Regions from separate parts of the Vibrio navarrensis genome, predicted to be linked through region 1. Evidence: predicted binding sites of a transcription regulator. Region 1 holds the regulator's gene; each other region holds the start of a gene.
What was found. The regulator PurR, encoded in region 1, represses purine synthesis genes. The targets are predictions, from matches to a motif close to TNANGNAAACGTTTNCNTNA.
Positions count from the first base shown of each region.

Region 2: a site for PurR is predicted at 3,949-3,968, ahead of I3X05_RS00750 (uracil-xanthine permease family protein). Genes of this name have one in related genera too.
Region 3: a site for PurR is predicted at 4,060-4,079, ahead of purM (phosphoribosylformylglycinamidine cyclo-ligase). Genes of this name have one in related genera too.
Region 4: a site for PurR is predicted at 4,018-4,037, ahead of pckA (phosphoenolpyruvate carboxykinase (ATP)). Genes of this name have one in related genera too.

Region 1 is NZ_CP065217.1:1,142,044-1,149,909, forward strand. It holds gene glgA (glycogen synthase GlgA) at 1-178, shown strand, start outside; gene I3X05_RS05155 (alpha/beta fold hydrolase) at 316-1,116, shown strand; gene I3X05_RS05160 (DUF2007 domain-containing protein) at 1,124-1,438, opposite strand; gene I3X05_RS05165 (TVP38/TMEM64 family protein) at 1,442-2,131, opposite strand; gene I3X05_RS05170 (TfoX/Sxy family DNA transformation protein) at 2,284-2,877, opposite strand; cyclic di-GMP riboswitch class I at 2,996-3,084, opposite strand; gene purR (HTH-type transcriptional repressor PurR) at 3,276-4,280, opposite strand; gene torD (molecular chaperone TorD) at 4,584-5,228, opposite strand; gene torR (two-component system response regulator TorR) at 5,467-6,180, shown strand; gene elyC (envelope biogenesis factor ElyC) at 6,280-7,083, opposite strand; gene cmoM (tRNA uridine 5-oxyacetic acid(34) methyltransferase CmoM) at 7,181-7,866, shown strand, end outside.
Region 2 is NZ_CP065217.1:162,517-170,382, forward strand. It holds gene I3X05_RS00735 (carbohydrate-binding protein) at 1-23, shown strand, start outside; gene ompR (two-component system response regulator OmpR) at 228-947, shown strand; gene envZ (two-component system sensor histidine kinase EnvZ) at 1,029-2,321, shown strand; gene I3X05_RS00750 (uracil-xanthine permease family protein) at 2,388-3,791, opposite strand; gene recG (ATP-dependent DNA helicase RecG) at 4,005-6,086, opposite strand; gene trmH (tRNA (guanosine(18)-2'-O)-methyltransferase TrmH) at 6,220-6,906, opposite strand; gene spoT (bifunctional GTP diphosphokinase/guanosine-3',5'-bis pyrophosphate 3'-pyrophosphohydrolase) at 6,986-7,866, opposite strand, start outside.
Region 3 is NZ_CP065217.1:2,569,328-2,577,193, forward strand. It holds gene wrbA (NAD(P)H:quinone oxidoreductase) at 1-62, shown strand, start outside; gene I3X05_RS12255 (DUF2069 domain-containing protein) at 63-509, shown strand; gene I3X05_RS12260 (DUF2066 domain-containing protein) at 588-1,760, opposite strand; gene I3X05_RS12265 (uracil-xanthine permease family protein) at 1,998-3,257, shown strand; gene upp (uracil phosphoribosyltransferase) at 3,338-3,964, opposite strand; gene purM (phosphoribosylformylglycinamidine cyclo-ligase) at 4,142-5,182, shown strand; gene purN (phosphoribosylglycinamide formyltransferase) at 5,323-5,964, shown strand; gene I3X05_RS12285 (class II glutamine amidotransferase) at 6,021-6,866, opposite strand; gene lpcA (D-sedoheptulose 7-phosphate isomerase) at 6,906-7,481, opposite strand; gene fadE (acyl-CoA dehydrogenase FadE) at 7,825-7,866, shown strand, end outside.
Region 4 is NZ_CP065217.1:129,110-136,975, forward strand. It holds gene I3X05_RS00585 (bifunctional GNAT family N-acetyltransferase/hotdog fold thioesterase) at 1-194, shown strand, start outside; gene I3X05_RS00590 (AsmA family protein) at 174-2,093, opposite strand; gene pckA (phosphoenolpyruvate carboxykinase (ATP)) at 2,220-3,848, opposite strand; gene hslO (Hsp33 family molecular chaperone HslO) at 4,180-5,055, opposite strand; gene hslR (ribosome-associated heat shock protein Hsp15) at 5,088-5,471, opposite strand; gene gspC (type II secretion system protein GspC) at 5,780-6,703, shown strand; gene gspD (type II secretion system secretin GspD) at 6,741-7,866, shown strand, end outside.

The sequences.
Region 1 (7,866 bases):
CCAAGATCCAACCCCTCAAGCTCTGTTGATCAGTATGCAGCGCGCGTTGCTTCTCTATGCGCAAAATCTAGCGGAAGTCCGCCGAGTACAAGTGCAAGCGATGCAGCAAGACTTTTGCTGGAGCAAAGCTGCTCAGCAATATTTAAATCTGTACAAAGCGGCGCTCAGGATTGGTTAACAAAGCGAAAAATTGAGTCAAAGGCACGGTTTTACGTGCCTTTTGCTTTTTTTATTCCAGCGCAAATCGCTATTGAGTCTTTTTATGGTAGGATTTCAGCCCTATATTTAGCTAAGAGTGAATGAGCGGTATAATCCATGCCTCAAACGTTACTGTTTCATAAAACCTATTTACATCCAACCAGTCAGGAGTGGGTGGTTTTTGTCCATGGCGCTGGAGGCAGCTCCTCAATATGGTTTAAACAGATCAAAGCGTATAAGCAACATTTCAATCTGCTATTGGTGGACTTAAGGGGACACGGAAAATCGAATCAGTTGTTTAAAGAGCTGATGAGCAGCCGCTACACGTTTAAAGCGGTGACGCACGATATTCTTCAGGTGCTAGATCATCTTAAAATCCACTCAGCCCATTTTGTCGGTATGTCTCTTGGCACCATTATTGTTAGAAATCTTGCGGAGATGGCAAGTGAACGCGTGAAATCGATGGTACTTGGTGGCGCTATTACTCGCTTAGATGCCCGCTCGCAGTTTTTGGTATCACTTGGCAATGTGGGTAAGCACATTCTCCCTTACATGTGGCTATATAAACTGTTCGCCTATATCGTCATGCCGCAAAAGAACCAGCAAGAATCCCGACACCTATTTATCCGTGAAGCAAAGAAATTGTGTCAAAAGGAGTTCAAGCGTTGGTTTATTCTGGCGGCGGAAGTTAACCCTCTGATGCGCTACTTCAAAGAAAGAGAACTGCCAATTCCAACGCTCTATTTGATGGGTGATAAAGATTACATGTTTATCAAACCAGTAAAAGAGATGGTTGCGGTTCATAAACAGAGTGAACTGTTGGAGATCCGAGATTGTGGGCATGTTTGCAACGTTGAACGCCCAGAAGAGTTTAATCGCTATTCAATCAATTTTATTCGCAGACAAATTCAAATTTAATCTATGTTTAACTGCTGGTGTCATGTTCGCCACAACACCAGCAGAGAGCAAATTGGCCCTCATTTTCCTCACCGCAGTTTGAACAGTACCAATGAGTAGCAACGCAGGGCTTCTGCAAGTACTCACTCACGATTTTCAGTGCTGCCTGGTATTGCTGAGGCTCATGTAGCCAAATATAGGGGTCACTCTCGCTGGTCGCGGGTAGCTCGCCTTTCAAGCCGAATAGCCCCTCTCCGTGTACTTCACACCTGATATTCTCATTTCGCAACAGTTGACAGACGATATGCGCCTCGACAGGGGAATTGGCAGTAAATACACGCATGACTTACCGTTCACTCTGTACAGTAGACTGAGGGCGATATTTGTTCATCAACCATTTCACTACGATAGGAAAAAGCCCGAGTAATAGAAACGACAGCAAAACGGCAGGCGAAACGATCCCAGAGAGTGAATCGATCTCGGCGATTTGTGTCCCCGCGTTGAGATAGACAACGGTGCCGGGTAGCATGCCAACTTGACTGGTTAAGTAAAAGCGACTGGCTGTCATTTTACTTAGCCCCATCAGAAGGTTAATCAGAAAAAAAGGAAACACAGGGATAAGTCGAAGTGATAGAAGATAGAAAGATCCATCTCGCCCAACACCTTGATTAATGGCTTGTAACTTGTCAGCAAATTTCTTTTGCACCCACTCTCTGAGCAAATATCGACTGCTTAAAAAAGCTAATGTAGCGCCTACCGTGCTCGCGAAAGAGACGAGCAGTAAACTAAACCAAAACCCGAACAAGGCAGCACCGAGTAAGGTAACGACAGTGGCGCCGGGGATGGAGAAAGCAGTCAGAGCGACGTATAGGACAAAGTAACTGATTGCGGCCGTTAGCCAGTGTTGGCTGATATAGTCGCTAAGGAGCTGCTGTTGAGCTTTGGCATTTTCTAAAGTGAGGTAGGGAGCAAAATGGTAGACCAAAATAGCCATCACACTGACTAAAATAAGGCCAAAAAGCATTTTTCTATTCATCGCATTTTTCCAAGTTTAATTCTCTAATCTAAGACAGGGAAAAGCACAAAAAAATTTCAGGCAAGGCGAAAAAAACTAAGCAGAGTAAAGAGGAAGCGGAGTAAAGAAAAGCCACTTCGTTGCAGAGGTGGCTTTCAGAAACTTACTCAAGCTTAAGAGGAAAGCTTATTAACTAACTCATCTCGGCGTTTTTGAGGGATGACGCTCCAGTGAGTTCCATTGATAGCGCCTTCTAACGCCCACAACAGCTCAAGGCTAACACTTCCACTGTGCGTGTTTTTGATCGCTTCATAAGCCCCAACAGAACCGTGCATTTCCAACTGCTCAACCGTTTCAATACCTGCTTTTTTCAGCATGCGCTCAGTCGCCAGCCTTAGATTTGGCAAATCTTTCAGACGATCGGGTTTGGCAACGGCTTGAAGCTCTTTCTCTTTTCGGGCGCTGTCCAAAGCTTGTCTTGCGACGCTCATCAGTGCAGTCTTGTTATCCCAAAGGGAATCGGTTACCGCGTAGTATTTGGTAACAACAGGGAAGCCACGTTTTTTGTAAACATAAGGCTTAAGGCCCTGTTTTTCGAACAATGAGGTTGTGTTTTGATCCGCGCGAATATGAAGCTGATCTTTGACGACCAATGCAAACATGGTCTCATCTGCAAAAAGGCCGAATCCGCCAAACATAGAGCGAGATTTTATCGCACCAAGTTGCTCAAAAAGCTTCATTGAATCTTTGAGTATCGGTTTATCCATGATGTGTTATCTCGGTGTAATTATAATTACGCCACCCATAAATCAGGTCCGAGAGATTAGCAAACCAATGCATACAAGATGTCATTAGAGAGTCAACTCAATGTAATGCATTTTTGCCATCGGGAACCCCGCTACCTACCAAACAACATTTGGTTTAGGCCGGAGGCTTTGCGTCCCACCTTTTCAGATGGTTTGCCCTGTGCGTGACAGCTAAAGGATACGATTTCTATTGGACTAACATCACATTTTAGAATTAAAAGTGTGATCTTGGTTCAGGTAATAGTTTGCGGAAAATGAGCCAAAACTCGTGTACGAAAATATCTTGTTATTTGTCACAATAATGATTTTGTTTTGACACAAAAAAATAGACGCCGAATAGCGTCTATTTTTTAACAATGTCAGTTCAGTTTTTTAACTGTGTCGCGAATAACGATTTCTGGATGCATCTCAAAAATGCGTTTATCGTGCTCTTTGTCTTTAATGCGCTCAAGTAGAATTTCAAATGCATTTTTACCGACACGACGTTTTGGTTGGTGAATGGTGGTAAGCGGCGGAGAGAAGTACTCGGCCAGTTCAATATTGTCGTAACCGATCACCGACATGTCTTCAGGAATACGGATACCGAGCTGTTGCAAACGGCTCATTAGGCCAAGTGCCATGGTGTCGTTAAAGCAGAAAATGGCCGTTGGACGATCGTCCCAAGAGGCGATCTTATCAGCGACCAATACGGCTGTATCACATTCAAAGTTACCTTCTAAGATCCAATCTTGATTGACCGCTAGGTTTGCCTCTGCCATTGCGCGTTTAAAACCAAGAATTCGCTCCTGACACGCGGCTTTTTCGAAATGACCGCTCAGGCAGGCAATTTTGCTGTGACCGTTATCAATCAGATATTTGGTTGCGAGATAGCCACCTTCTTCTGAGTTGTCGATGATCTTGTCGGCTTGCGAGCTAATCGGGCCCCAGTCCATGATTACTTTTGGAATATCGGCGTGTCTATCGAGCATTTCACGCAGCTCTTCGGTCAAATCTGAACACATCACCAAGATACCGTCGACGCGTTTTTCAGCCAGCATGCGGATATAGTCGCGCTGCTTTTCATAGATGCCACCAGTGTTACATAGAATCAAGGTATAGCCTTGGCGGTAGCAGTAGCTTTCTACGCCGTCAATCACTTCAGAGAAAAAGAGATTGGTTGACTGAGTAACGAGCATGCCAATAGTACGAGTCGTATTGCATTTCAAGCTGCGTGCGACGGCGCTAGGCGCGTAATTGAGTTCATCCACCGCCTTCATCACTTTTTCTTGCGTTGTTTCTGCAACAAAGCGGGTTTTATTGATCACGTGTGAAACTGTCGTGGTTGATACGCCGGCTAAACGTGCGACATCTTTAATTGTGGCCATAATTTTGTCCTGTCCAAGGTTACCGCGGGGAACATTGAGCCGGGTAACGCTCTTGCTACCTTTCTTCGAATCGGTCTTGAACATGGAGAGACCCAAGAAAAGCAGCAGCTTAGCTAAAAAAACACAAAAACCGCTGTTTTTCAGCGGTTTGCATTAAATTCATATTTTATCGTTTGCGGTCTCAATTTTATATCGAGATACGTCAGCAGGCAACCAGCTCAGCACGCGAATATTGTATCCGTGTTCACACTTTATTGGTTAATCTTCAGTCGAGTGATTGCTCTATTGATAGGCCTGTAATTATTATCCAAGTAAATAGTCACTGTCCAGTTTACAAAATGCAATTAATAGTTTTGCAACGCTGGTGTAGAAGTCAAACTGGTCGTGTTGAAGACACTGCTGGTGAAATTGCGGCAGCCAAGACAGCAGCATATCTTCAATGAACTGTTGCTGCTTGGCAAAGGCGGCTTCCATATGGCGCTCTTGCTCCAGCTCATTCGAACGGATAATCAGATGGCCTAAAAAATCCAGTTGAATAGCGAGATGATCCGCAGGTTCATTGAGAGTGTCGCTCACTCTCACGCCGTGCTCTGTCATCAGCTTTTCCATCATTCTGGCTGGTTCGGCGTTGAGTAACCCTGATTGGTCGAGGTAAACGGAAGCGTAGGGTAGAGCGCCATGTTTTGCGCTTTTCAGAAACAGATCGCAAAAGTCTGCGGCCAGTTCAAGTTGAGCATCTTTACGCTCAAGCAGTTTATTCAACGTTTGTACCAGTTGCTGCACTTCAACCCGCAAACGGTCATTTTCTGCTAAACCACAAAGAAATGAGCGAATCTCTGCGCTGTGATATTTGTCCAGTTCCACTTGGCTCAACTCTTTGGCGAAAAGGCTTGAAAGCCACCAGTAAATTTCGGCACGCTTTTCGTTGAAGGCTTTGATCTCTTGCATTTTCTTTGTGCTCCTCAAGGTTTCTCTTATTAGTTTAACCAATAAAAATGAACAGCGGTCACCCTGATTATTAATGGATTATTTAATTATATGTCGGCTTGTAAATGGGTGAAAAATAAGCTTGTCTTGAATCAATAAAAGCCGAGATTATTGTGCTAACTTTGCTCTGACGCTAGAAATGTGACTGTTTATGAATAGAATGAATCGGCGTAGAGAAGAATGACAGAAAGTGGTGTAAATGAGCTATCACGTATTAGTCGTAGAAGATGATGTAGTGACACGAGCCAAATTGGTGGGTTACTTCCAAAATGAAGGATATACCGTCAGTGAAGCAGAGAGCGGCGTAGAAATGCGTGAGGTATTGAACAGCCAAACCATCGATTTGGTGATGTTGGACATTAATCTCACTGGAGAAGATGGCTTGCTTTTGACGCGGGAACTGCGTGGCCAATCGGATATCGGCATCATATTAGTAACAGGCCGCACGGATAGCATAGACAAAATTGTCGGTTTGGAGATGGGCGCGGATGATTACGTGACCAAACCGTTTGAGTTAAGAGAGCTGCTAGTTCGGGTGAAAAACCTCTTGTGGCGGATGTCGTTAACCGATACGGCTAAGCAAAAAGGGCGTGCTGACGAACAGGAGCAGCACGTTGTGCGCTTTGCAGATTGGACGTTTGACATTCATCGTCGTGCATTGAGCCGCAATGGCGAACCGGTAAAATTAACCAAGGCCGAATATGAGTTATTGGTGGCACTCTCGTCGTACCCAAATCAGGTGTTAAGCCGTGAGCGTATTCTAAACATGATTAGCCATCGCGTTGATGCGCCCAATGATCGCACCATCGATGTGTTGATTCGCCGCATGCGTGCCAAAATGGAGTTTGACCCGAAGAACCCGCAAATTTTTGTCACGGTTCACGGAGAAGGCTATATGTTTGCAGGGGATTAAGAGCCATAAATGCGCCAAAGCAGAGCGCTTGATCTCAATGTCGAACAATAAAAAACGAGCTGCGCAGACAGCTCGTTTTTTATGGATAGAATTTTATTTTCAAGCAGGACTTTTCGCGGCGACTTTTTCGTTGTTGGGAGTGGTGGTCAACAAGTCGCGCAAAGATTGCCAAATGAGACCCAAGGTTTCATACCAATAGCGTTCGGTCTGCTCTAAATAGAGCGCTTTCGGCGCGTATTTGTCCCAAGCCTGAGTGATCTCTTTTTGCGCCAAATAGTTGGTTGGTGCTGGCAAAGGGGTTAAGCCTGCATCGTTAAACTCTTTCAAAGCTCGGTTCATATGGCTAGCTGAGGTAACCAGCACCAACTGCTTCTGCCGAACAAAAGCGGCAGCCTGACGCGCTTCTTCCCAAGTATCTTTGGCATCTTCCAATAAGATAATATCGGATTTCGCTACCCCCAGCGCTAAAGCGACGTTTGCCATCATCCGGGCATGACTAATTTCAGAGCCGCCAGCGTAACCAGACAAAATCATTTTTGCCCCAGGGTACATGCGCAAAATACGAATACCTTCAGCAAGGCGCATCAATGCGGTGCGACTGAGTTCAGAGGTCGGAGGAATTTGGTCGTCCACCACATGACCATTACCCAATACCATCACATAATCGACACTTTGTACTTCAGGTAAAAAAACCGAGTATTGGCGCTCTAAAGGCATTAAAAGTTTGCTGGCAACGGGTTGGAATGAAACCAGAAAAATACCGATAAAAGAGAATAAAATGACAAAGCAACCTGTTTTTTGCCTGGTGGTAAACATAATCAACATCAGGCCGAGCAGGCCGATGATGAGTAGTGCAGGCAAAGGCATGAGAAGCGCCGATACCGCTTTTTTCAGCTCAAACATACAGAAATAGTCCGAAAAAACATCACTTGACAGTAAAAAAGAGAGAATCCCTCTTTATTCCTGCTTTCCTTATGACAGAATAGCAGCACGATTCGATATGATAACCCAAGCCGCAGTGAACCAAGACCGTAATTTCGACGATATTGCCCACAAATTTGCAAAAAATATTTACGGATCAGATAAAGGAGAGATCCGCCAAGTGATTGTTTGGGAAGACCTTGAACGGGTTTTAACCGCAATCGATGGTGACAAGAAGGCGCTGACTATTCTCGATGCGGGTGGTGGCTTAGCGCAAATGTCGCAAAAGCTTGCTAAGCTCGGACATCAGGTCGCGTTATGTGATCTATCTTCTGAAATGCTGCAATTGGCTGAACAGGATATTGCAAAAAACGGTTTGCTTGCGCAGTATCGCCTGATCCATTCTCCGGTGCAGTCCATCGCTGAACATTTGGATCAGCCAATAGATTTATTGCTGTTTCACGCGGTGATGGAGTGGTTAGCCGATCCGAAAAGCGCGTTAGAGACACTGCTTGCGCAAGTGAAACCGGGCGGGGCGGCATCCATCATGTTCTATAACCATCATGGCTTGGTTTATAAAAATGTGGTGTGCGGCAATATTCCGCATGTTTTACAAGGCATGCCACATCGAAAACGCTTTAAACTGCAACCGCAGCAAGGTCTGGATCCACAACAGGTTTATCAGTGGATTGAAGACGCAGGATTTGAGATTGGTGGAAAATCCGGTATTCGCTGTTTTAGCGACTACATAGGTAACCGGCAGAA
Region 2 (7,866 bases), 980 kb from region 1:
AGTTAGTGGGACCATGTAACTAACGCTATCTTAGTGGAGATATCAAACCCGCCTTGTGCGGGTTTGTTTTATCTCAACCATTCGTGATGAGGAGCGTTGCAACCTCAGGGCGCATAAGCTAAAAAAGTAATAAAGATTAACAATTCTTTGCGCCATCAAACTATGATTGGTGTTACATTTTACTCGGCCGAATTGGGTGGCGATTTTGCAGATAGGTGGACAGACAGATGCAAGAAAATTATAAGATTTTGGTGGTCGATGACGATGCTCGCTTACGGGCGCTCTTAGAGCGTTACCTTTCTGAGCAAGGTTTCCAAGTGCGTAGTGTCGCCAACGGAGAGCAGATGGATCGCCTACTGACGCGCGAAAACTTCCACCTGATGGTGCTGGATCTCATGCTGCCGGGCGAAGATGGCTTGTCGATTTGCCGTCGTCTGCGTAATGCCAACAACATGCTGCCTATTTTAATGCTGACCGCCAAAGGCGACGAAGTAGACCGTATTGTCGGCCTCGAAGTGGGCGCGGATGACTATCTACCGAAACCGTTTAACCCACGTGAGCTCTTGGCTCGCATCAAAGCGGTGCTGCGTCGCCAAATCATCGAACTGCCGGGCGCACCCAGCTCGGAAGAGAAAATCGTCGAATTTGGTGAGTTTCGCTTAAACCTTGGCACGCGAGAGATGTTTCGTGGCGATGAGCCAATGCCGCTCACTTCCGGTGAGTTTGCCGTGCTGAAATCGCTGGTGACCAATGCGCGTGAGCCGATGTCGCGCGATAAACTGATGAACATGGCGCGTGGCCGTGAGTATTCCGCGATGGAGCGTTCCATCGACGTACAAATCTCCCGTTTACGCCGCATGTTAGAAGAAGACCCAAGCAAACCGCGTTACATTCAAACCGTGTGGGGCTTGGGTTATGTGTTTGTCCCTGATGGCAAACAGGCCTAAAGCGCGACATAATTCACTCCACAGTCCCTGGCTTTGCCCAGGGATTGTCGTTTATTGACGTTTCATTTGCCGAGGCTTGTCATGCGAATTCGCAGTTCCTTTACTCAATCGATCCTCATCTTTGTCACTTTGCTGCTGGCCAGCCAAGTTTTCTCCTATTACGCGGTGTTTAACTACGCTTTGTTGCCCAGTTTGCAGCAGTTCAACAAAATTCTCGCCCACGAGCTCAACTTAGTGCTGGATGACAGCGGCGATCTGCACGCCAACGAGCCGCTGCGCCGTCAAGTGCTTGAGCAGCTTGGCGTGACGGTGCACAGAGAAGATAGCGAACAGGCGAAAGAGTTTGACCATGCGATGTCGATTGAGCTGATGAGTGAAGAGATGAGTCAAGAACTCGGTTCGGCAACCGAAGTGCGTCTCTTGCTGGGCAGTGAAAGTTATATTTTGTGGATGAAAATCGAAGCCATGCCCGGGTCGCTGATCCGCATTCCGCTCTCGGAGCTGCAAGAGGAAGATTTTGCGCCGCTGTTTCGCAACAGCTTGATTGTGGCGCTGCTGATTGTCGCGGGTGGCTGGCTGTTTATTCGTTTGCAAAACCGCCCTTTGATTGCGCTGGAAAAAGCCGCCAAAGAGGTGGGTCGTGGGGAAATTCCGCCGCCACTGCCGGAGAAAGGCGCAACGGAAATTCGCGCGGTGACACGGGCTTTCAACCAGATGTCTCGTGGTATTCAAGAGTTGGAAGCGGACCGCGCGCTGTTGATGGCGGGCATCAGCCACGATTTGCGCACGCCACTAACGCGTATTCGACTCGCGACGGAGATGATGTCGCCAGAAGAGAGTTATCTCGCCGAAGGGATCATCAGCGACACCGAAGAGTGCAATGAGATCATCAGTCAGTTTATGGACTATCTAAAACCGGTCAACGCGCAATCTTTCACCCAAGTCGACATCAACACCATCGCCGGCGATGTCGCCAGCGCCGAAGGGGGCTACGAAGTGGCGATCGAAACCGCTTTTCAGCCGACGGTGCGTGATGCGTTTGGCAATCCGATTGCGATTAAGCGTGCGATCAGCAACTTGGTGGTCAACGCGCTGCGCTACGGCAACGGCTGGGTGAAAGTCAGCACCGGCATGACCGCCGACAACAAGCTGGTGTGGATCTGTGTGGAAGATAACGGCCCGGGGATCGACAAATCGCAAGTGGCGAAGTTGTTTCAACCCTTTACTCGCGGCGATACGGCGCGCGGCAGCGAGGGGACGGGGCTTGGACTGGCGATTGTCAAGCGCATTGTCAGCCAGCACCACGGCTCGGTGGTGGTCAATAACCGCAGCGAAGGCGGGCTGAAAGTGCAAATCAGTTTCCCGACGCGTTAAGCGAATTAGCTAATTAACCACAAAACAGGGTTGCCAATGGCAACCCTGTTTTTTACGGTGATTTGGTTACTGCGCTTGGGTCGCGCTTTGTGCTTGCTCGCTCTCTTCGTCGTCGCGCAATTTCTCTGGTAGCAGCAGATTGAGCACAATCGCAGTGATACCGCCAGCCGCGACGCCTGAGGAGAAAATACTCTTAATGAAGTCCGGCATAAATTGCAGGATTTCCGGTTTCTGCGCGATGCCCAAGCCCATCGAGAACGACAGCGCCATGATCAGGATTGCGCGGCGATCAAGGTCGACGCGAGAGATGATGCGCACCCCAGCCGCGGCAATGGTGCCGAACATCACAATGGTCGCGCCGCCGAGAACCGGTTCAGGGATCAACTGCACAAAGCTGGCTACGCCCGGAAACAGCCCCAGCAGCACCAACATGCCGGCAATAAAATAACCCACATAACGGCTGGCTACGCCCGTCAGCAAGATCACGCCGTTGTTTTGGCTAAACGTCGAGTTGGGGAAGCTGTTAAACACCGCCGCCAGCGCCGAGTTAAGGCCATCGGCCAGTACGCCGCCTTTGATGCGCTTCATGTACACTGGGCCTTTGACTGGCTCACCAGAAACTTCCGAGGTGGCGGTGATGTCGCCGATCGCTTCCAGTGCCGTGATAAAGAAAATCAGCACCAGAGGAATGAACAGTGACCAGTCGAAACTCAGGCCAAACTGCATCGGAATGGGCAGGGCAATCAGGTCGGTTTCTGCCTGTTGATGGGTGTTGACCATGCCCATAACGTAGGCCATCAGATAGCCGACAAACATCGCGATCACGATCGATGCAACGCGGATGTAAGGGTTTTTCGCGCGGTTAAGCAGCACAATCAAACCAAGCACGGTGCCGGCCAGCGCCAGTTTGTCTAGGCTACCAAAAGTGCCATCGCTCAGCGCTGCATAGCCGCCGCCCATCGACACCAAACCGACTTGGATCAGAGTTAAACCAATCAGAGTCACCACAATGCCCGAAACCAATGGCGTGATCACGCGGCGTGCGTATTCCAACACGCGTGATAGCAAAATTTCCGCAAAGGAGGCGACTAAAATGGTGCCAAAAATCGCCGCCATCATGGTTTCCACGTTCGCCCCGCCTGCTTTCAAAGAGAGGCCCGCAGCGATGATTGGGCCAAGGAAGTTAAAGCTGGTGCCTTGTACCGAGAGTAAGCCCGAGCCAATTGGGCCAAAGGTGCGGATTTGAATAAAAGAGGAGAGGCCAGAGGCAAACAGCGACATGCTGATGATGGTGTTAGTCTGCTCGGCAGAGACGCCAAGGGCCTGACAAATAATCAGCGACGGCGTGATCACGGCAACGAACATCGCCAGCAAATGTTGCAAGGCGGCGAACAGAGTTTGTGGCAGTGGTGGACGGTCATTGAGTTGATAAACTAAATCGTGTTTACGCGTGTTGTGTGGCGTTGTCATCTTGCTTCCTAATTTTATCAAAAGCTTAGCGCTCGCTGAATGGGAGGCTAAGTGGAACTGATCACGTGCTCTGTGATTGCTGTTACTCAGAAATCAGTTCGGTTTGGAGGTGTGTGAGATCACAAATTTTGAGCGGCATTATAGGGCGATCATTTTAAAAAGCAATCGTTTGCCTCGGTGGTTGGGCAAATACGCAGGCACGCCAAAGCACGATTAGGCTTTGGCGTAAACGTCGCGCTCACCCAGCCAGCGCTCGATGATCGCGGCGGCATTTTGCGGATATTGCTGATGAATAAAGCGGGCGGCGCGTTGCACCTCTGGGATAAGCCGTTGATCGCGCACCAGATCGGCAATTTTAAACTCGGCGATGCCGGTTTGCTTGGTGCCAAGCAGCTCACCGGGGCCGCGAATTTCCAAGTCGCGCTGGGCAATGACAAAGCCATCGTTGCTTTCGCGCAGTACGCCAAGGCGTTTTTGCGCGGTTTTGGACAGCGGCGCGTGATACAGCAACACGCAGTGGCTGGCGACCGAGCCTCGACCAACGCGTCCGCGCAGCTGATGTAGCTGCGCCAAGCCAAGGCGTTCGGGGTTTTCAATGATCATCAGGCTGGCGTTTGGCACGTCCACGCCAACTTCAATGACCGTGGTGGCGACCAGCAGGTTCAGCTCATTGTTTTTAAAAGCGTTCATCACCGCTTGCTTGTCGGCTGGTTTCATCCGTCCATGCACCAAGCCGATTTTCACTTCGGGCAGTTTTCGTTGCAGCTCTTCGGCGGTATCGGCCGCCGCTTGCGCTTCCAGCACTTCCGATTCATCAATTAAAGTACAAACCCAATACGCCTGTTTGCCTTCCTGGAGACAGGCATGGCGAATGCGTTCAACGATGTCGTCGCGCTTGGTATCAGGAATCGCCACGGTTTGGATCGGCGTGCGTCCGGGCGGCAGCTCGTCGATCACCGAGGTTTCCAAATCGGCGTAAGCCGTCATGGCGAGCGTGCGCGGAATCGGGGTCGCGGTCATGATCAACTGGTGCGGATATGCTCCTTGCTTAGCGCCTTTTTCGCGCAGCTCCAAACGCTGGTGAACACCAAAGCGGTGCTGCTCGTCGATGATAACTAAGGCAAGGTGATGAAACGCCACCTGTTCTTGGAACAATGCGTGCGTGCCGACCACCATCTGCGCTTCACCGCTGGCAATGCGCGCCAACTCGCTCTCACGGGCTTTGCCTTTGAGCTTGCCCGCCAGCCAGCCAACTTGGATCCCCATAGCAGCAAACCAGTTGGCAAAGTTGATGGCGTGCTGCTCGGCGAGCAGTTCGGTCGGCGCCATCAGCGCGACTTGGTAGCCGTGCTCGATCGCGCGCACAGCGGCGAGCGCGGCAACTAAGGTTTTGCCGGAGCCGACATCGCCTTGCACTAAGCGCATCATCGGGTGGTTTTTCTCTAAGTCCACCTCAATTTCGCGCACCACCCGCGCTTGTGCCTTAGTCGGTGAAAAAGGCAGTTGCGCTAATAACTGGTTTTTGAGGTTGTCGACTGGGGCGAGCGGCAGAGCGACATCTTGTTGCCCTTTACTACGCACCGCCAGCATCGAGAGATTTTGTGCCAGTAGCTCTTCCATAATGAGGCGAATTTGCGCCGGATGTTTCCCTTGGTCAAACTGCTCTAAGTCGATGGATGGCGGCGGGCGATGGATGATGTGCAGCGCTTGGCTGAGCGTCAATTGCTGATCGTACAGACCGGGTGGCAGCAGTTCGCTGACCGCGCTTTTGTCGAGCAGCGCCAGCGCTTGCTCGGTTAAATTGCGTAAGGTGATTTGCCTTAAGCCATCGGTAGTGGGGTAAACGGGCGTGAGGCTTTGTTCCACATCGGGCTTTTGCGCGGGGGCGAAAAATTTGTAATCAGGATGGACAATTTCCAGCCCCATATTGCCGCGCTTTATCTCGCCATAAGCGTGTACTAACTTACCGTCACTAAAGTTGTTTTTCATCGCCGCGGTGAAGTTAAAAAATCGCAGGGTGATGGTGCCGTTGCCATCGCTGATTTTCACCGTGAGCATTTTGCGTTTGCCAAACAGGGTGTCGACCTGCATCACTTTGCCTTGTACCGCGGCCCACAGCCCGGCGTGCAGTTTGACGATCGGGTAAATACGGGTGCGATCTTCATAGCGCAGCGGCAGGTGAAACAGCAGATCCTGCACCGTGCGCAAACCGACTTTCTCCAGTTTTTCCGCCACTTTCGCACCCACGCCACTGAGTGAGGTTAGCGGGATGGCAGATAACAGTTGCGCAGACATAACGGCCTCAAGGAAATGATAAACATAGCGTTATGTTAACCATCTGGCTGTGTTTTTGTACAGGGAAAATATGTTTTAGAAACTAGGAAACTAGGAAACTAGGAATCTAGCAAACTAGAAAACTAGATAACACCTACCTTCTTTGCATCTCGGCCCACCACTGCTCATCAGCGACGATTTGGCCTGTATCATCAAGTGCTGGATACGCGAGCCCTTTGCGCTTGGCGACTTTCGCCAGCACCGGATGGCCGCGTTCAAATAGGATGCGGTTGATCGTCTGTGCATCGATGCTACTGGTCTCGCGCTGATACATTCCAGCGGCTTCGCGTTGGCGCTGCGCTTCATACAGGATCACTGCGCACGCCACCGATACGTTGAGCGATTGCACCATACCAACCATCGGGATGATGATATCTTGATCGGCGAGCGCTTTGGCTTGCTCGGACACGCCGATTTTTTCGCTGCCGAGAATAATCGCGGTTGGTTTGGTGTAGTCGATTTGGCGAAAATCCACCGCCGTCTCGGAAAGATTAGTCACCAGCACCTGCATGCCTTGCGCTTTCAGTTCGCCAATGGCGTCGGCGATGGAATCGTGGGTATCGACTTCGATCCAGTTACGCGCGCCCGCCGAGGTATTTTTCAGCGTTTTCATCTGTTCGGTTGGCCACACAGCGTGCACTTTGTGCAGGCCAGTGGCATCGGCCGAGCGGATAATCGCCGAGACGTTATTGGGTTTGTGCACTTCTTCAAGGCAGAGGGTGAGGTCGGTTTGGCGCGCTTTGAGCACCTGCTGGATTTTTTGGTAGCGTTCTAAATTCATGCGATAGACGATGGTTGGATAAAATAAAAAGCCCTTGAAATCGGGATTTCAAGGGCCATGAGTTGAGCCGCTTTGTTGATCAGTTCTTTCTTCGACGCACTCGCGAACATGAAGGCATCACGCGGATTTTCTTCATAATTCCGGCTAAGTGGATACGATCTTTCGTGGTCAGCAACACGGTCACGGTGTACAAACGGCCATCGCGCTCTTCTGTCGAGAGGCCATGAATGTTGGAACCGGTTTTCGAGATCACATTGGTCAGCTCGGCCAACGCGCCTTGGTGGTTTTGCATGTCCACTTTCAGCTCGGCGATGAACTCTTGATCGTAATCCTCTGACCAAGCGACCGCCATGTACTTATCCGGTTCGCGTTGATAGCCGCGTACGTTTGGACACGTCTCGCGGTGCACCACCAAGCCACGCCCCGGTGAGACATGGGCGATGATCGAGTCGTCCGGGATCGGATGACAACAGTTGGCGAAGGTCAGCAATAATCCTTCCGAGCCACGAATCGGCAGCTTCTTCTTCGGCTTGCCTTCCGGCGTCGCGACTTCGGTCAGCTCATCGGCATCCCCCAGTAGGCGGCGGGCAATCACGATGCTCATGCGCTCGCCAAGGCCAATCGCGGCCAGCAAGTCGTCGAGAGAGGCGATTTTCAGATCGCTCAACACGTGCTCCATATTTTCCGGGCTGATGTCACTGAGTGAGTGCTCACCCAAAGCGTGATTGAGCAGGCGGCGACCTAAGGTGATCGACTCTTCACGGCGCATGGTTTTCAGCACTTGGCGAATCTTAGTGCGAGCACGGGAAGTCACCACATAGTTGAGCCAAGCGGCGTTGGGTCTTGCCCCCGGCGCACTGATGATCTCAATCGTCTGGCCGTTTTTCAGCGCTTTGCTCAGCGGGTACGGATTGCGATCGACGCGTGCGCCAACGCAGGTGTTGCCGACATCGGTGTGCA
Region 3 (7,866 bases), 1.4 Mb from region 1:
AACTGGCACAGCAACTAGGAAAACGTCTGGCACAGATCGCCAGTAAGCAAAAGGAGTCGTAAATGTCCTCACTCTCTATGGGCGCCAAGACGCGTCGCTTTCGCTATTTGGCGCTGTTTGGCAATTTGGCGTTGCTGGCGTGGGTCGCCCTGTGGCAACTGGCTCTTTCTCCTCATCCACACTTGAGCAGCACGGCGTTAGCGATCGCTTGGTGTATTCCTTTACTGTTGCCGCTTCCCGGTATTATTGCGGGGAAACCTTACACGCACGCTTGGGCTAACTTTGTGTTAATGCTCTACTTTCTGCATGCGTTGACCATCTTGTATGTGGATGGCGGTGAAAGGTGGCTGGCTTTGGTTGAACTGCTGCTCACCGCCCTTGGCTTTGCGGGCAATATCCTGTATGCACGCACGCGCGGTCAAGAACTGGGATTGAAACTGCAAAAACTGTCGCAGATCGAAAAAGAAGAGAAAGCCAAGTTTGGCAACGAGAAAATGGGTAAGCAGTAATTTTTCTCACTGCTTAACTTAAATGCAAAAACGCCAACTAAGTTGGCGTTTTTTATTCCAAAATATCGCATTAGGATTCTAAGAGCGACCTTGCCACTCATACACCAAGGGATCGCCATTGGATAGAGGCTCAGCGACAGTTTCTGTAACGCTGATATCTTGTGCTGGCAGGGGGATTTGCGTTGACGGAGCCGCACCCTCTTCAGGAGAAAGGGCTGCCGGATCTGAATCCAATGTCTCCTCCTCTACCGGGCTCGATAGCGGGTCGTCAAACTTCACCACACGCGGCAACTGTTCCGCTTCTTTTTCAAATGCAGCTTGCGAGGCGAGCAAGTGAACACGCAGAGTCAGCTCATTACCTTTGATTTTAAGAATGTCGAGGCTTGCCACAGAATTGAGCGCAGTTAACGCTTTCTCTAAACTAAAGAAGTCGATGGCATTATTGATATTGAGAAATTTCACCACAACTGATTGCGAGGATTCACCGGATACCAGCACAGCGCTACGTTTGGCATAGAAGTCCGCAATGGTATTGATGAGAGTTGCACTCGCATCCTCACCGTTTGCTGAACCTGTCATCGGCACTTGGTTTGCCGTTTCCATCACTTCTGGCGGTTGATCGTATAAGCTCCAGCGTAACTGATTGCCTTGCGCGCGAATCACCAACACGCCATCAACCGGATAGCGTTGACTGGCGCGACTGATGGGTTGCACAAAGCCGCCCCACAGATCTGAAATGGCAATGCCAGTAATATCATCAAAATCACCGATCGGCATCGTGAGTGGTAAACCGCGCTCGCGAGCCGCAGACTTTAGCCCATCAACGACACTGCCGCCGGAATGCTCCCAGACGATCGCGCGGTCATAATTTTGCTCTTCCACCAACCAAACCAGCAAGTTATTGCGATTTTCCGACCAAAAAGGCAATTGCGCCTGAGTCAGTAAGGCTCGGATCTGCGCGCTATTAAAGAGCAGCTTCACTGACGTCTGCTCACCAAGTTTGCCGTAGCTAAGCTGGGAGATATAACGTGCGCTTGCTTGCAGCGCCTTGCTCACCACCGGGTTGTTTACCGAATCGACCGAACCCGACGCCCTAACAATCACTTGCTGCATCGCTTGCTGACGAGCCAGCTCTTCACCATTGCTTTTTTCAGCATCAATAGCCACTTCAGCACGATAAATATCAACCTGGGTCAACGCGTAGACCGGCAAAGCCAACCAGCCGATCATCAATAAAGCTAAATAGCGCATACTTTTCCTAACTTACTGCGTGGGAAGTAAGATGATAAGCAACTATCAAACCATGAGCAAGAAAACCGCAGAGATTGGCTCTATTTCTTTGTTTAATGAAAAATCGCCACACGGTTGCATAAGATCTCAGCAAACAGCACCATTATTGGAAAAAATTGATCAAAACTAGTTAGCAATCGTTTGCAAAGTGATAAAATCCCGCGAATTTATCTGCATATTTGTTAATAGGGAACCTTTATGAAAAACGCGATACAGGGCGCGCAAATGTTGTTTGTCGCCTTTGGTGCCTTGGTGCTTGTGCCTTTGCTGACCGGACTTGACCCAAACGTAGCTCTGTTTGGTGCTGGTGTCGGCACATTACTATTCCAACTGATCACCCGCCAAAGCGTGCCTATTTTCCTTGCCTCTTCTTTCGCTTTTATCGCTCCCATCATGTTCGGTATCCAAACCTGGGGTATCGGGGCAACCATGGGTGGCCTCATGGCAGCAGGGTTTGTTTACATCATTCTTGGCGCTTTCATCAAGATTCGTGGCGTGGCGTTCATTCACAAACTGCTGCCACCTGTGGTGGTGGGTCCGGTGATCATTGTTATCGGTCTCGGCCTAGCGCCTGTTGCCGTTAATATGGCACTCGGTAAAACCGGCGATGGTGCAGTACAACTGGTCGATGGCAATGCCGCGCTGTGGATCTCTTCCATTTCTCTGCTGGTGACCATCGCCATGAGCGTGTTTGCCAAAGGCTTCCTGAAACTTCTGCCTATTTGTGGTGGCATCGCCGCAGGCTACGCGGTCAGCCTAGGTTTTGGCGTGGTTGATTTCACTCCCGTCGCTCAAGCGGCGTGGCTCGCTATGCCAAACTTCACAGCGCCAGAGTTCAATATCAACGCGATTCTGTTCATGATCCCAGTGGCTATCGCTCCCGCCGTAGAACATGTCGGCGATATGTTGGCGATTTCCAACGTGACAGGCAAAAATTATCTGAAAAAACCCGGTCTACACCGCACGATTGCCGGTGATGGAATTGCGACCATCGCCGCTTCTATGGTCGGTGCGCCGCCAAATACCACCTACAGTGAAGTGACTGGCGCCGTTATGCTGACCAAAGCGTTCAATCCGGTCATCATGACTTGGGCTGCAATCACCGCCATCGTTCTCGCTCTGGTTGGTAAACTCGGTGCGCTCCTGCTGACCATTCCAGTGCCGGTGATGGGCGGCATTATGATCTTGCTGTTTGGCTCAATTGCGACTGTCGGTCTCAATACGCTGATCAAAAACCACGTTGACCTGCACAAATCACGCAACCTAGTGATTGTTGCCGTCACACTGGTGTTCGGTATTGGAGGCATGGCCTTTGGTATTGGTGAGTTCAGCCTACAAGGTGTTAGCCTCTGCGGCATCGTCGCCATCGCACTCAACCTGATCCTGCCACAAGACCTGGGCGAGAATCACGTGGTGGATAACGCACAAATGGAAGAAGAGGTCGAAGTGAAAGGCTAAGCTTTTCTTTCATCTCAGATAATAAAAACGCCTGACATTGCTGCCAGGCGTTTTTATTTGCAATCGAGTTTTACTTTGGCTTACTTGGTACCAAAGATTTTGTCACCCGCATCACCCAGACCTGGGACAATGTAGCCTTTGTCATTCAGTTTTTCGTCGATTGCCGCACAATACAGTTCAACATCTGGATGCGCTTTTTCCAGCGCGGCGATCCCTTCAGGAGCCGCGACAAGAACCAGCACTTTAATTTGCTGACACCCTTTCTCTTTCAAAAGGTCGATGGTTGCGATCATCGAGCCGCCAGTCGCCAACATAGGATCGACCACCAACGCGATACGCTCTTCCATGTTAGAAGCAAGCTTGTTGAAATAGGGGATTGGCTCAAGTGTCTCTTCATCGCGGTAGATACCCACAACACTGATACGTGCGCTTGGCATGTGCTCCAAAACGCCATCCATCATTCCCAAACCCGCACGTAAAATTGGCACAACCGTGACTTTTTTACCCTTGATTTGATCGACAGCAACTGGGCCATTCCAACCTTCAATAGTCACTTTTTCCGTTTCAAAATCGGAAGTGGCTTCGTAGGTTAAAAGACTGCCAACTTCCGTTGCCAATTCGCGAAAACGCTTAGTGCTGATATCACCTTCTCTCATCAAACCAATCTTATGTTTTACAAGAGGATGTTTTACTTCAACAACTTTCATGTCTATCTCCGGCAATATAGATAAATTTTAAACAAACTGGCCGATTATAAACGATTTCGTCACGAATTTCTCGTCACAAAGCGCAAGAAAAAAACTCGCGCAAACGTTTGCTCTTTATATTCGAGCACTGGTAGAATAGCGCCGTTTTCATATCCAACTTAAAACGAGGACTTCCCCGTGAGTGGTAATAACTCTTCTCTGAGCTATAAAGATGCTGGTGTAGACATCGATGCAGGCAACGCCCTAGTCGAACGTATTAAAGGTGCGGTTAAGCGCACACGTCGTCCTGAAGTCATGGGCGGCCTTGGCGGATTCGGCGCACTGTGCGAACTGCCAACTAAATACAAGCAGCCAGTTTTGGTGTCGGGCACCGACGGTGTAGGAACCAAACTGCGTCTCGCTCTGGATATGAACAAACACGACACCATCGGCATCGACTTAGTAGCGATGTGCGTCAACGATCTGATTGTGCAAGGTGCTGAACCCTTGTTTTTCCTTGATTACTACGCGACAGGTAAGCTGGATGTTGATACCGCCGCTGCGGTGGTTTCTGGCATTGCGGATGGTTGCGTACAGGCTGGCTGCGCTTTGATCGGTGGTGAAACCGCGGAAATGCCGGGAATGTATGAAGGCGAAGACTATGATGTCGCCGGTTTCTGCGTTGGCGTGGTCGAAAAAGAAGAGATCATTGATGGCAGCAAAGTGGCGGTTGGCGATGCACTGATTGCCGTCGGTTCAAGCGGCCCACACTCAAACGGCTACTCTCTTATCCGCAAAATTCTTGAAGTGTCTGGCGCAGACAAGAATGAGGAGTTGGCTGGACGTACCATTGGCGAGCACCTACTAGAACCCACCAAGATCTATATTAAGTCAGGTCTAAAACTGATTGCTGAACACGACATTCATGCGATTTCACACATCACTGGCGGTGGTTTCTGGGAAAACATTCCGCGCGTATTGCCTGAAGGTACCAAAGCGGTGATTGATGGCAAGAGCTGGCAATGGCCCGTGATCTTCCAATGGCTGCAAGAGAAAGGCAACGTAGACACGCATGAAATGTACCGCACCTTCAACTGTGGCGTTGGCCTGATTATCGCTCTACCACAAGCGCAAGCAGAAGCCGCAGTGAAACTGCTGCAAGAGGAAGGCGAAAACGCTTGGGTTATCGGCGCGATCGCGAAAGCGGAGAGCGGCGAAGAACAGGTCGAGATTCACTGATCCTTCAGTCAACGACAAACAAACAGAATGAGGACTTATGTCCTCATTCTGCTATTTACGCCACTAAAAACCCTGAAAGAGTTAGGTATTCTGCCACTCTTTAGCGCAATAAACAGACTCACCAGGACATTGACACCCAGATGAAAAATATCGTGGTACTTATCTCCGGTAGCGGTAGCAACCTTCAGGCGATCCTTGAAGCCTGCCAATCTTCCATCACTAACGCCCAAGTTCGCGCGGTGTTTTCTAACAAAGCAGAGGCTTACGGCCTTGAACGCGCGCGGCAATTTGATGTGGCGACCCATTTTGTTGATCCGACACCTTTTGCTAATCGAGCGGATTTCGACCAAGTGTTGATGGAGAAAATCGACACTTATCAGCCAGATATCATCGTCCTTGCCGGCTACATGCGAATTCTTAGTGGCGAGTTTGTGCGCCACTATGTAGGCAAAATGATCAATATTCATCCGTCGTTATTACCGAAATACCCCGGATTACACACTCACCAACGCGCCATTGACGCGGGTGAGTGTGAACACGGAGCCAGCGTGCACTTTGTGACAGAAGAACTCGATGGCGGCCCCGTCATTTTACAAGCCAAAGTTCCGGTGTTTTCTGATGACGATGCCGCGACGCTCGCCGCACGCGTGCAAACTCAGGAACATAACATTTACCCTTTGGTAGTCAAATGGCTGGCTGACGAACGCTTGATCATGCAAGATGGGACGGCCTATCTCGATAGCGTGCAGCTTGGCGCATCGGGTTACGCAGCAGACGAATAGTGCAAGTGATTCATTAGCAAGAAAAAAGGTTGCTTTGTGCAACCTTTTTATCTTGATTATTCCAGTGGCTCTGTCGGCGCTTGGCAACTGGGCTTTGGCGCAGCAAACGGCACATCCTTAAGTTGTGGCGCATTGGTGATAATCCGTTCACCAAAGTGAAACAGACCATATTCACTGGGCTTCATCCGTTGCCATGCTTCATTGCACGTCAATGGCTGGGTGGCAATCACCGAAACGACATCGTTAGGAGTGGTCTCTTCTTGAAAGTTGATCTCCACGTCCTCATCCAGCAAAGCCGCTTTGCCAAACGGGGCGCGACGCGTGATCCAGTACAGATGATTGGTGCAATAGGTCATCACATATTCCCCATCGCTCATCAGCATGTTAAACACTCCTTTTTCCTTCAGCACTTCGCAGCATGAGGCCAAATAGGTGAAAACACTTTCCATATCTTGTGGAATTTCAGGATAACGTTGCTCTAACTGGTTGAGCAGCCAACAAAATGCTTTTTCACTGTCGGTTTGTCCAACAGGGCGATGCCGCCCTGAATCGAGCGTGTGGTAGTCACTCAACTGACCGTTGTGGGCAAATGTCCAGTAACGTCCCCAAAGCTCACGGGTAAATGGGTGGGTATTTTCCAGCGAAACACCGCCACGGTTAGCTTGACGAATATGGCTGATCACCGAACAGCTTTTGATAGGATAACTTTGCACCAGTTCGGCGATTTTGGACTCACAGCTCGGTTTGGGATCTTTAAAGGTGCGAAAGCCCTTTCCTTCATAAAAGGTAATCCCCCAGCCATCGCGATGTGGCCCAGTTTTCCCGCCCCGTTGCATCAACCCCGTAAAACTGAAACAGATGTCGGTGGGGACATTCGCGCTCATGCCGAGCAATTCGCACATGCTAAAACAACTCCCTGCAAAAAAGAGGCAAAGCCTCTGTTATTCAATCTCTTTTTCAATCAACTGAATGATGATGTGGATGATCTTGATATGCACTTCTTGAATACGATCGGCGTAACCAAAGTGTGGGACACGGATCTCAACGTCTGCCAGACCAGCCATTTTGCCGCCATCTTTGCCGGTTAGCGCGATGGTTTTCATCCCTTTCGCTTTAGCCGCTTCAATCGCTTTAAGAATGTTGCCAGAGTTGCCTGAAGTGGACAGACCAAACAACACGTCACCTTGGCGCCCGACCGCTTCAACGTAACGTGAGAAGACGTATTCGTAACCAAAATCGTTGCTGACACAAGACAAGTGGCTCGGATCAGAAATAGCAATGCCGGCATAACCCGGGCGGTTTTCACGGTAACGACCGGTTAACTCTTCGGCAAAATGCATCGCATCACAATGGGAACCACCATTACCACAAGAGAGGACCTTGCCATCTTGTTTGAATGAATCAGCAATCATTTTTGCTGCCGCTTCAATTTGGGCAAGATTATGCTCGTCGCTGAGGAACTTATTCAGAACTTCAGCCGCTTCCGTCAACTCATTTCTAATCAGATCTTGGTACATAAGATGTTCTCTTTTTTGTTGTCATGTCACGCAATGCGCTCACGTTTGCAAGGCTAAGTTGCCACCTTGCTTGTAGATAGGCTGAGTTTACCCAAAAACAGGAAATTGTGTCGACACCAGAGAGCGAGATTTCGGCGATTTGTAAAGCGGTTTGAGGCGTTCTGATGCCGAAATCACCATTGAAATCTCAAATTTATCACTTTAGCTCAACCAAGATCACTTTTTGCTCAGAATTTGGTTTTACATTTCTTTAATAATTTGGTTACACTTGATTCAACTGGTTAGACCTCTTACCAACACCCAGACGTACCATAAATCAAACAGTCTGATAAGGAACACACATATGGACATCTTGCTCTCTATACTGGCGATGACCGCGGTGCTA
Region 4 (7,866 bases), 1.0 Mb from region 1:
CGGTGGAGAAAAACCCGATTGCCAGCACCTCACTGGATGGCATTAGTGGCGATTTGGACCGACTCGCCTCTGGGCGCAAAGCGCGCATCGTGATCCATGTGACTATTTTTAGTGATGAGCTTGCGGCGGTGGAGTTCATGGGAACTTATATGCTGTTGCCCGATTACAAAAAGCTACTGAGTCAGCGTGGCTAAAGGGGGTTGGCTTTCACTGCTTAATGCCGCGTCGCATTCGCTGCGGCGCTGGTGTTGATCCGAGAGAAGGTCACCACTCAACTGCTGACAACCAATCACGAACTGATAGCTGATACCCTGTGGAGCATCGGCTGCGAGGTCCGCTTGCCCGCTGATGTGGCCTGTGATCGACGGGCCGCTGACGTTGATCGGGCTGAGTGACAGCTTACCTCGCTGCATATTGAGCCTGAGCTCCGATAGCATTAATGGCGTAATGCTGTTGTCTTGGGCCTCGATATACGCTTCATGCAACTGCGCATACACCCCGCCCGACAAGGTATGGGAGAACATCGCCCAATCGCCCGCCAACCCCTCGGCTTGCAAATCGATACTGCTTATCGCGTTGATCTCCAACGGCAGCGGTAACTGCGATAACAGCAACCCAGCTGGGAAGCCATCGGCATTGAGGGTGAGTTGCCAAGGTTTGCTGATTTGTGTTAGGTCAAGCGAGGCTTGTCCCTCTACATAGCCTTGTTGCAGCGGGGCAAACAAACGATCCATTTGCCACTTGCCTTGAGTGCTGTGCATTTCAATGATCGGGTGTGAGCTGAGTGCACTCTGGTAGCTTGCATTGGCAGCGCTGGCGCTCAGCGCGCCTTGCCAAAGGCCAAGTTGCCTATCTTGCTTAATCAGCAAATTCTGGCCTTCGATATTAAGTCCAGTCAGTTGCCAATAGGGCTCACGGATCAGTTGGATAAATTGGCTGCGCTCGATATTCAGCGTTTCAACGGAAACCTCTTTCGCCTTTCTAAGCAACTGTTTCAGCCACTCTCCTTCACCGGGCTGCTCAGCGGCCCACTTCACGTTATTGACGTTCACGTGTTTCAGTGCCAGCGCGTCCGGAGTGATGCGGCCAGAAAAGCTCACGTTCCCTTGCTGCCAGAGAAAAGCGGCTTCTTCGATATCAATTTGCGCAGGATGGAGACGCAGGCTGAGCCTAGGTTCAATCCACACGTTGTGCTGGTCTTGCACGCTTTCCGCAGAGAGAGAAAAAAGGCCATCGCTTTGCTGCCACCACGCAAACGGTAAGGTGAGATTTTCACAGGAGAGCTCAACATTGACCAGTTGATAGCCTTGGTAACCAATGCTGCTACGCATCACATCGAGGCTGTTGATATGGCTAATGTTGCCCAGCGTTGTCCAAGGTTTGGCCATAATCGACTGCACTTGCTGATCTGAGAGTGTGAGACCATCAACGGTGACATTGACCAGTGACCAGCCTTGCGCGTACTGTTCTGCCTGACCGGATATATGCCCACCACGCCAGAGGAAGGAGAGGCCAAATACCGTGCTCTCTTGCGGGCGATAGTCCATATCGAGCAATGTTTTGTTGAACGCCTCGCCTTGCCAATAGATTTGATCGGCGGAAAGTTGAATCTCGGCATACGGCAGCCATTGTTCTGTCGTCTCCCAGTATGGCTGCTTGAGCTGAACGTTAAGACCGCGCGCGCTGAACTCTTTGTCGGCGTAGTCAAAGTGAGACAAGGCGATTTGCTGGACATGAACCGTATCGCGCAGCCAAGTTTGCGGATTGCTGCTTAGCCCTTGTTGGAGGCTGAGGCCGTCGATCAGCACACTGTCTAACTGCCACTGTCCATCACGGTAAAGTGACGGGTTGAACCAGAGATCGAGTTGTTCGACATAGCTAACATCAGGGTGGTCAAAGGTCAGATTCTTAAACGAAAAATGGTAGGGAAACTGGTAGCGGACTTCTGAAGCGCTGACTCCAGAGTGTAGCCATTGATTGAGTTGATTGAATACCTGACTCGCGTAGCGTGTTTGCAGCGAAAACAAAAGCGCGAGTGGAATAATCGCGACGACCAAAAGCAAGACAGTGATGGTTATGATTATTTTCTTCATCCTAATTGAACAAACTCTCGCTGCTTCCTTGCATGTGTTGCATAAGCTTGTCTTAAATCGGCGCGTGATTCAACTAAAAAGCCCCTCGAATGAGGGGCTTGAGCATGCTTTTTGTTATCCGATCACTTAGTCAAGCTGAGGACCAGCTGAAACGAGGGATTGACCTTCGGCGTTGTCGGTGTATTTAGCAAAGTTATTGATAAAGCGCTGTGCCAGATCTTTGGCTTTGCTTTCCCACTGCAGTGGGTCGACATAGGTATCGCGTGGGTCAAGGATGGTTGGATCGACGCCAGGAAGCGATGTTGGTACTTCAAGATTGAAGATGGGCACGTGCTTGGTTGGCGCTTCTTCAATCGAGCCGTCAAGGATGGCATCAATAATGCCGCGCGTATCTTGAATGGAGATACGTTTGCCACTGCCATTCCAGCCGGTGTTCACTAGGTACGCTTCTGCACCCGCTTCTTCCATGCGTTTGACCAGGACTTCTGCATACTTGGTTGGGTGTAGCGTTAGGAACGCAGCGCCAAAACAGGCAGAGAAGGTTGGCGTTGGCTCGGTAATACCACGCTCAGTGCCCGCCAGTTTGGCGGTGAAACCAGAGAGGAAGTGGTACTTGGTTTGCTCTGGTGTCAGTTTAGACACGGGAGGCAATACTCCAAAGGCATCAGCAGACAGGAAGATCACTTTGTTAGCATGGCCACCTTTAGAAACGGGTTTGACGATGTTATCAATGTGGTAAATCGGGTAAGAAACGCGCGTATTCTCGGTTTTCGAGCCGTCGTCAAAATCGATTGAACCGTCGTTACGTACTGTGACGTTTTCTAGCAGCGCATCGCGACGGATGGCGTTGTAGATGTCTGGCTCTGCTTCTTTCGACAGTTTGATGGTTTTCGCGTAGCAGCCACCTTCGAAGTTAAATACGCCGTCATCATCCCAGCCGTGTTCGTCGTCGCCGATCAACGCACGTTTTGGATCGGTGGATAGGGTCGTTTTACCTGTACCAGATAGGCCGAAGAAGATCGCGACATCGCCATCTTTGCCCATGTTGGCACTACAGTGCATGGATGCGACACCTTTCAACGGCAGGAAGTAGTTCATCATGGCGAACATGCCTTTCTTCATTTCGCCGCCGTACCAAGTACCGCCAATCAGTTGGGTGCGCTCGGTTAGGTTAAACACAGTAAAGTTTTCCGAGTTCAGACCATGCTCTTGCCACTTCTGGTTGGTGCATTTCGCGGCGTTCATCACCACGAAGTCCGGCTCAAAGGTCGCCAACTCTTCTTCGGAAGGGCGGATAAACATGTTCTTCACAAAATGCGCCTGCCAAGCGACTTCGGTGATCACGCGAATGCTTAAGCGCGTGTCAGGGTTAGCACCACAGTAACCATCAATCACGAACACACGCTTGCCAGACAGCTGGTTGGTCACCAGTTCTTTAATGTCGTTCCACACTTCCTGAGTGATTGGTTTGTTGTCGTTCGGAACTGCACTGGATGTCCACCACATGTTTTCTTCCGTCGTTGCGTCTTTCACTATGTATTTATCTTTTGGTGAGCGGCCAGTGAAAACGCCAGTATCGACAGCGACCGCGCCAAGCTCGGTGACTGCGCCTTTTTCGTAGCCTTCGAGATCCGGACGTGTCTCTTCTGCAAACAGCACTTCGTAACTTGGGTTACGTAGAACCTCTTTTACGTTGCGCAGTCCATGTTTGGTTAAATCAATTGTTGCAGCCTTAGTATGTTCCATAACGGTCATAGGTGCTCCTTATAGGATTTTGTAGGGATTTTGTAAGAATCTTTTAATTTTTCTGCTCACCATGCTAACAACGGGTGGGGGAGAAAACAGGGATATAGTTCAAAAATTATCCTTAATTTTCCTGCGGTTTTAGGTGTCCCGTCACATATTGGCCGAGATAGTTTATCGTGCACGCAAACCATTGCGCCAGCGTTAAAGGATTATTAATTAACAAAAAATAAGGGGTTGTTAAATTACGGGAAAGTATTGATTTACTAGGCTTTGATCACAAAAAGGCCAGCTTGCGCTGGCCTTTTGACGGGTAAATTACGTGCTTGATAATCCAAGGAAATTAATGCAGCGTTTTACGCTCAGAAGTGGCGTTGGTGTAGAGCTCAGCCACTTGCGGCTCGTCAAACGAGTAAGTCGTGCCGCAGTAATCACAATGTAAAGAAACGGATCCTTCGGTGGCCAAAATGTCATAAATTTCGGTTTTATCGATGGTGACAATCGCGGCACCGCTGCGCTCACGAGAACAGCCGCAATGGAACTCAACAGGCTGAGGTTCAAACAGGCGGACTTGTTCTTGGTTGTACAAGCGATACAGCAGCTCGTTGGCTTCTAACGTGAATAACTCTTCATTCTTCACTGTGTTTGTTAACTGTTCTAGGTGCTCAAAGTCATCGGCAGAGCCGGTGCCATCTGGCACGACTTGAATCAGCATACCTGCGGCGTGTGCTTGACCTTGATGCTCGCCAGTGCGGATCCACAAGCGGGTTTTAAGTTGCTCTGAGTTGGCAAAATAGCCTTCGATCACTTGAGTGAGGTTGTCGCCGTCGAGACCAACCACACCTTGATAGCGTTCGCCTTTTTTCGGCTCAATGGTGATGACAAGGTAGCCTTTCCCCATCATATCGTGCAGGCTGGCGTCGTCGGCAATCTCACCTTCCCAGCGAGCGACACCACGAACTTTTTGTTCGTTGTCGCCATTGATGACCGCCAAAGAAACCGGACCATCGCCTTGCAATTGAATGGTGATAGAACCTTCAAACTTGAGTGTGGCGGTGAGCAGAGTGGTTGACACCAACAGCTCGCCTAACAGTTTTTGCAGGGCTGCCGGATATTCCTTGCTCGAAATAATACGCTGGTACGCTTCATCCAATTGTACCAACTCGCCACGCACTGAAAGGTCTTCAAATAAGTAGCGGTTCAAAACATTGCTTGCCATTTAGGGATTCCTCGTCGGTTTTTCCGGCGTTGTTACTGCAGTTTAAATTTGATGATGTCACGACGCTGCTTCTTGTCTGGGCGTCGTTCAGGGCTTGGGTTAGCGTTGAGTTTACGCTGCTGTGCCAGTGTTTCGCGCTTCGTCACACTTTCGTCGGTTTCGCGATACAGGTTTTGTGCTTCTGGCGCGCCACGTCGCTGATCTGAGATCTGCTCAATCACCACCACTTTCTCGTCATTTCCTTGGCGTAACTTAATTGTTGCACCAATTTCAACTATTTTGCTTGGTTTTGTGCGCTGACCATTATAGTGGACTTTACCTCCATCGACCATGTTGCGGGCAATGGAACGGGTCTTATAAAATCGTGCAGCCCATAGCCATTTATCTAAGCGAACGGCGTCAAGTTGGGAACTCATAGGAAGTCTTACTCTCTAATCAGTGCTGTGAATGATTGCTGCTTATTGCCCCTTACAATGGTGACATGCAGCGAAAATTTCAAGGGAGTTGGCAAAAACGGAATTTGAAAAGCGTGTCACTATTATGCTGTGATATAGTTCTCCGCTCTTTGTTGACTAGACAATTCCATTACAGTCAAAAACATAGCAGTGAACCTGCTTTTTTTGAGTTAGGTGCTAATGTCAATAGAGAGCGCAGTGAGATCATAGAAGAAAACTGCCTATAACAAGAGCGATCATTGAATCGTAACAAACAAGGAATCAACTCAGTGAAACCATCAGAGCTAAGTGCTGGATTGAGAAGCAGCCCGCTACTGGCTCGCGTCATTGCGAATAACGGCGAGATTCAGCGCCATGTAAGCAAGATCTTAGCTGGCATTTTGATTGCGATGACAGGCTGGACTTTAGGCCAGGTTGTCTGGCTCACGCAGCCACAGAAAAATGAGATTGTCGCTTGGCAAGCCCCTGTGATAGCCGGAGGGCAAAGCAACAATAAACAGGGCCTCTCTCTTGCAGGGCTTCAGGCGATGAATTTGTTTGGTGCTTACAACGAAAACAAAGCCAAACCAGTCGTAAAAGCACCTGTGGTGCAAGATGCACCGAAAACTCGACTCAATTTGGTGTTGGTCGGTGCGGTCGCGAGTAGCAATCCGAGTGCCAGTTTGGCGGTCATCGCCAACCGAGGCCAGCAAGCGACGTACGGTTTGGGTGAAGAAATTGAAGGGACTCGTGCCAAGTTAAAAGCCGTGTTGGTGGATCGGGTGATCATCGATAACGAAGGGCGTGATGAAACCGTGATGCTCGAAGGGCTAGAGTACAAGAAACTCGGTGATAGCACTTCGCCTGCTCCGTCGACCATTGCGAAGAATAACCCGCCCGATACCGACGACCAGTTAGCGCAGATTCGTGAAGAGATCACCGCGGATCCGCAGAAGATTTTCCAATATGTTCGTTTATCCCAAGTGAAGAAAGACGAACAAGTGATCGGTTATCGCGTTAGCCCGGGTAAAAATCCGCAGCTTTTCCAGTCGGTAGGTCTACAAGATGGCGATATTGCCGTGCAGCTGAATGGCAACGATCTGACCGATCCGGCGGCGATGGGCAAAATTTTCGATTCAATTTCAGAGCTGACAGAGCTCAACCTGACGGTTGAGCGTGATGGTCAGCAACATGACATTTACATCCAATTTTAATACTTAGGCGCTAGAGCGTAAGTGGTGGGAGATATACGTGAAACATTGGTTTAGCAAAAGCGCATGGTTGCTGGCAGGGACGCTAGCCTGTACGTCCGGGGCGTGGGCAAGCGAATTCAGTGCGAGCTTTAAAGGCACGGACATTCAGGAATTCATTACGATCGTCGGACGCAATCTGGAGAAAACCATCATTGTTGATCCGTCAGTGCGCGGCAAAATTGATGTCCGCAGCTATGATGTACTGAATGAAGAGCAATACTACAGCTTCTTTCTCAATGTGTTGGAAGTGTACGGTTATGCTGTGGTGGAAATGGAAAACGGCGTACTGAAAGTCGTTAAATCGAAAGACTCAAAAACGTCTGCTATTCCGGTGGTGGGTGACGATACCGTGAAAGGCGACAACGTCATCACTCGCGTCGTTGCGGTGCGCAATGTATCGGTACGTGAACTCTCTCCATTGCTGCGCCAATTGATCGACAACGCCGGCGCGGGTAACGTGGTGCACTACGACCCAGCCAATATCATTTTGATCACTGGCCGTGCGGCGGTGGTGAATCGCCTTGCGGAAATCATCAAACGTGTCGACCAGGCTGGTGATACCGAAGTGGAAGTGATTGAACTGAAAAACGCGTCTGCCTCGGAAATGGTGCGCATAGTCGATGCACTGAACAAATCTCAAGACGCCAAAAATACCCCAGCCAATTTACTGCCTAAATTAGTGGCAGATGAACGCACCAACGCCATCTTGATCTCTGGCGACCCGAAAGTGCGTGAGCGCCTGAAAAACCTGATTGAGAAGTTGGATGTCGAGATGGCAACCAAAGGTAACAACCGCGTGGTGTATCTCAAATACGCCAAAGCAGAAGACTTGGTCGATGTGCTCAAAGGCGTGTCCGATAATCTGCAAGCGGAGAAGAGCTCAGGTCAGAAAACGGCGGGTTCGCAACGTAACGATGTGGTGATTGCGGCTCACCAAGGCACCAACTCGCTGGTGCTGACTGCGCCGCCCGATATCATGATTGCGCTGCAAGAAGTGATTTCTCAATTGGATATTCGTCGTGCGCAAGTGTTGATCGAAGCCTTAATTGTTGAAATGGCTGAAGGCGATGGCATCAACCTTGGCGTACAGTGGGGCTCACTGGAAAGTGGCGCCGTAATTCAGT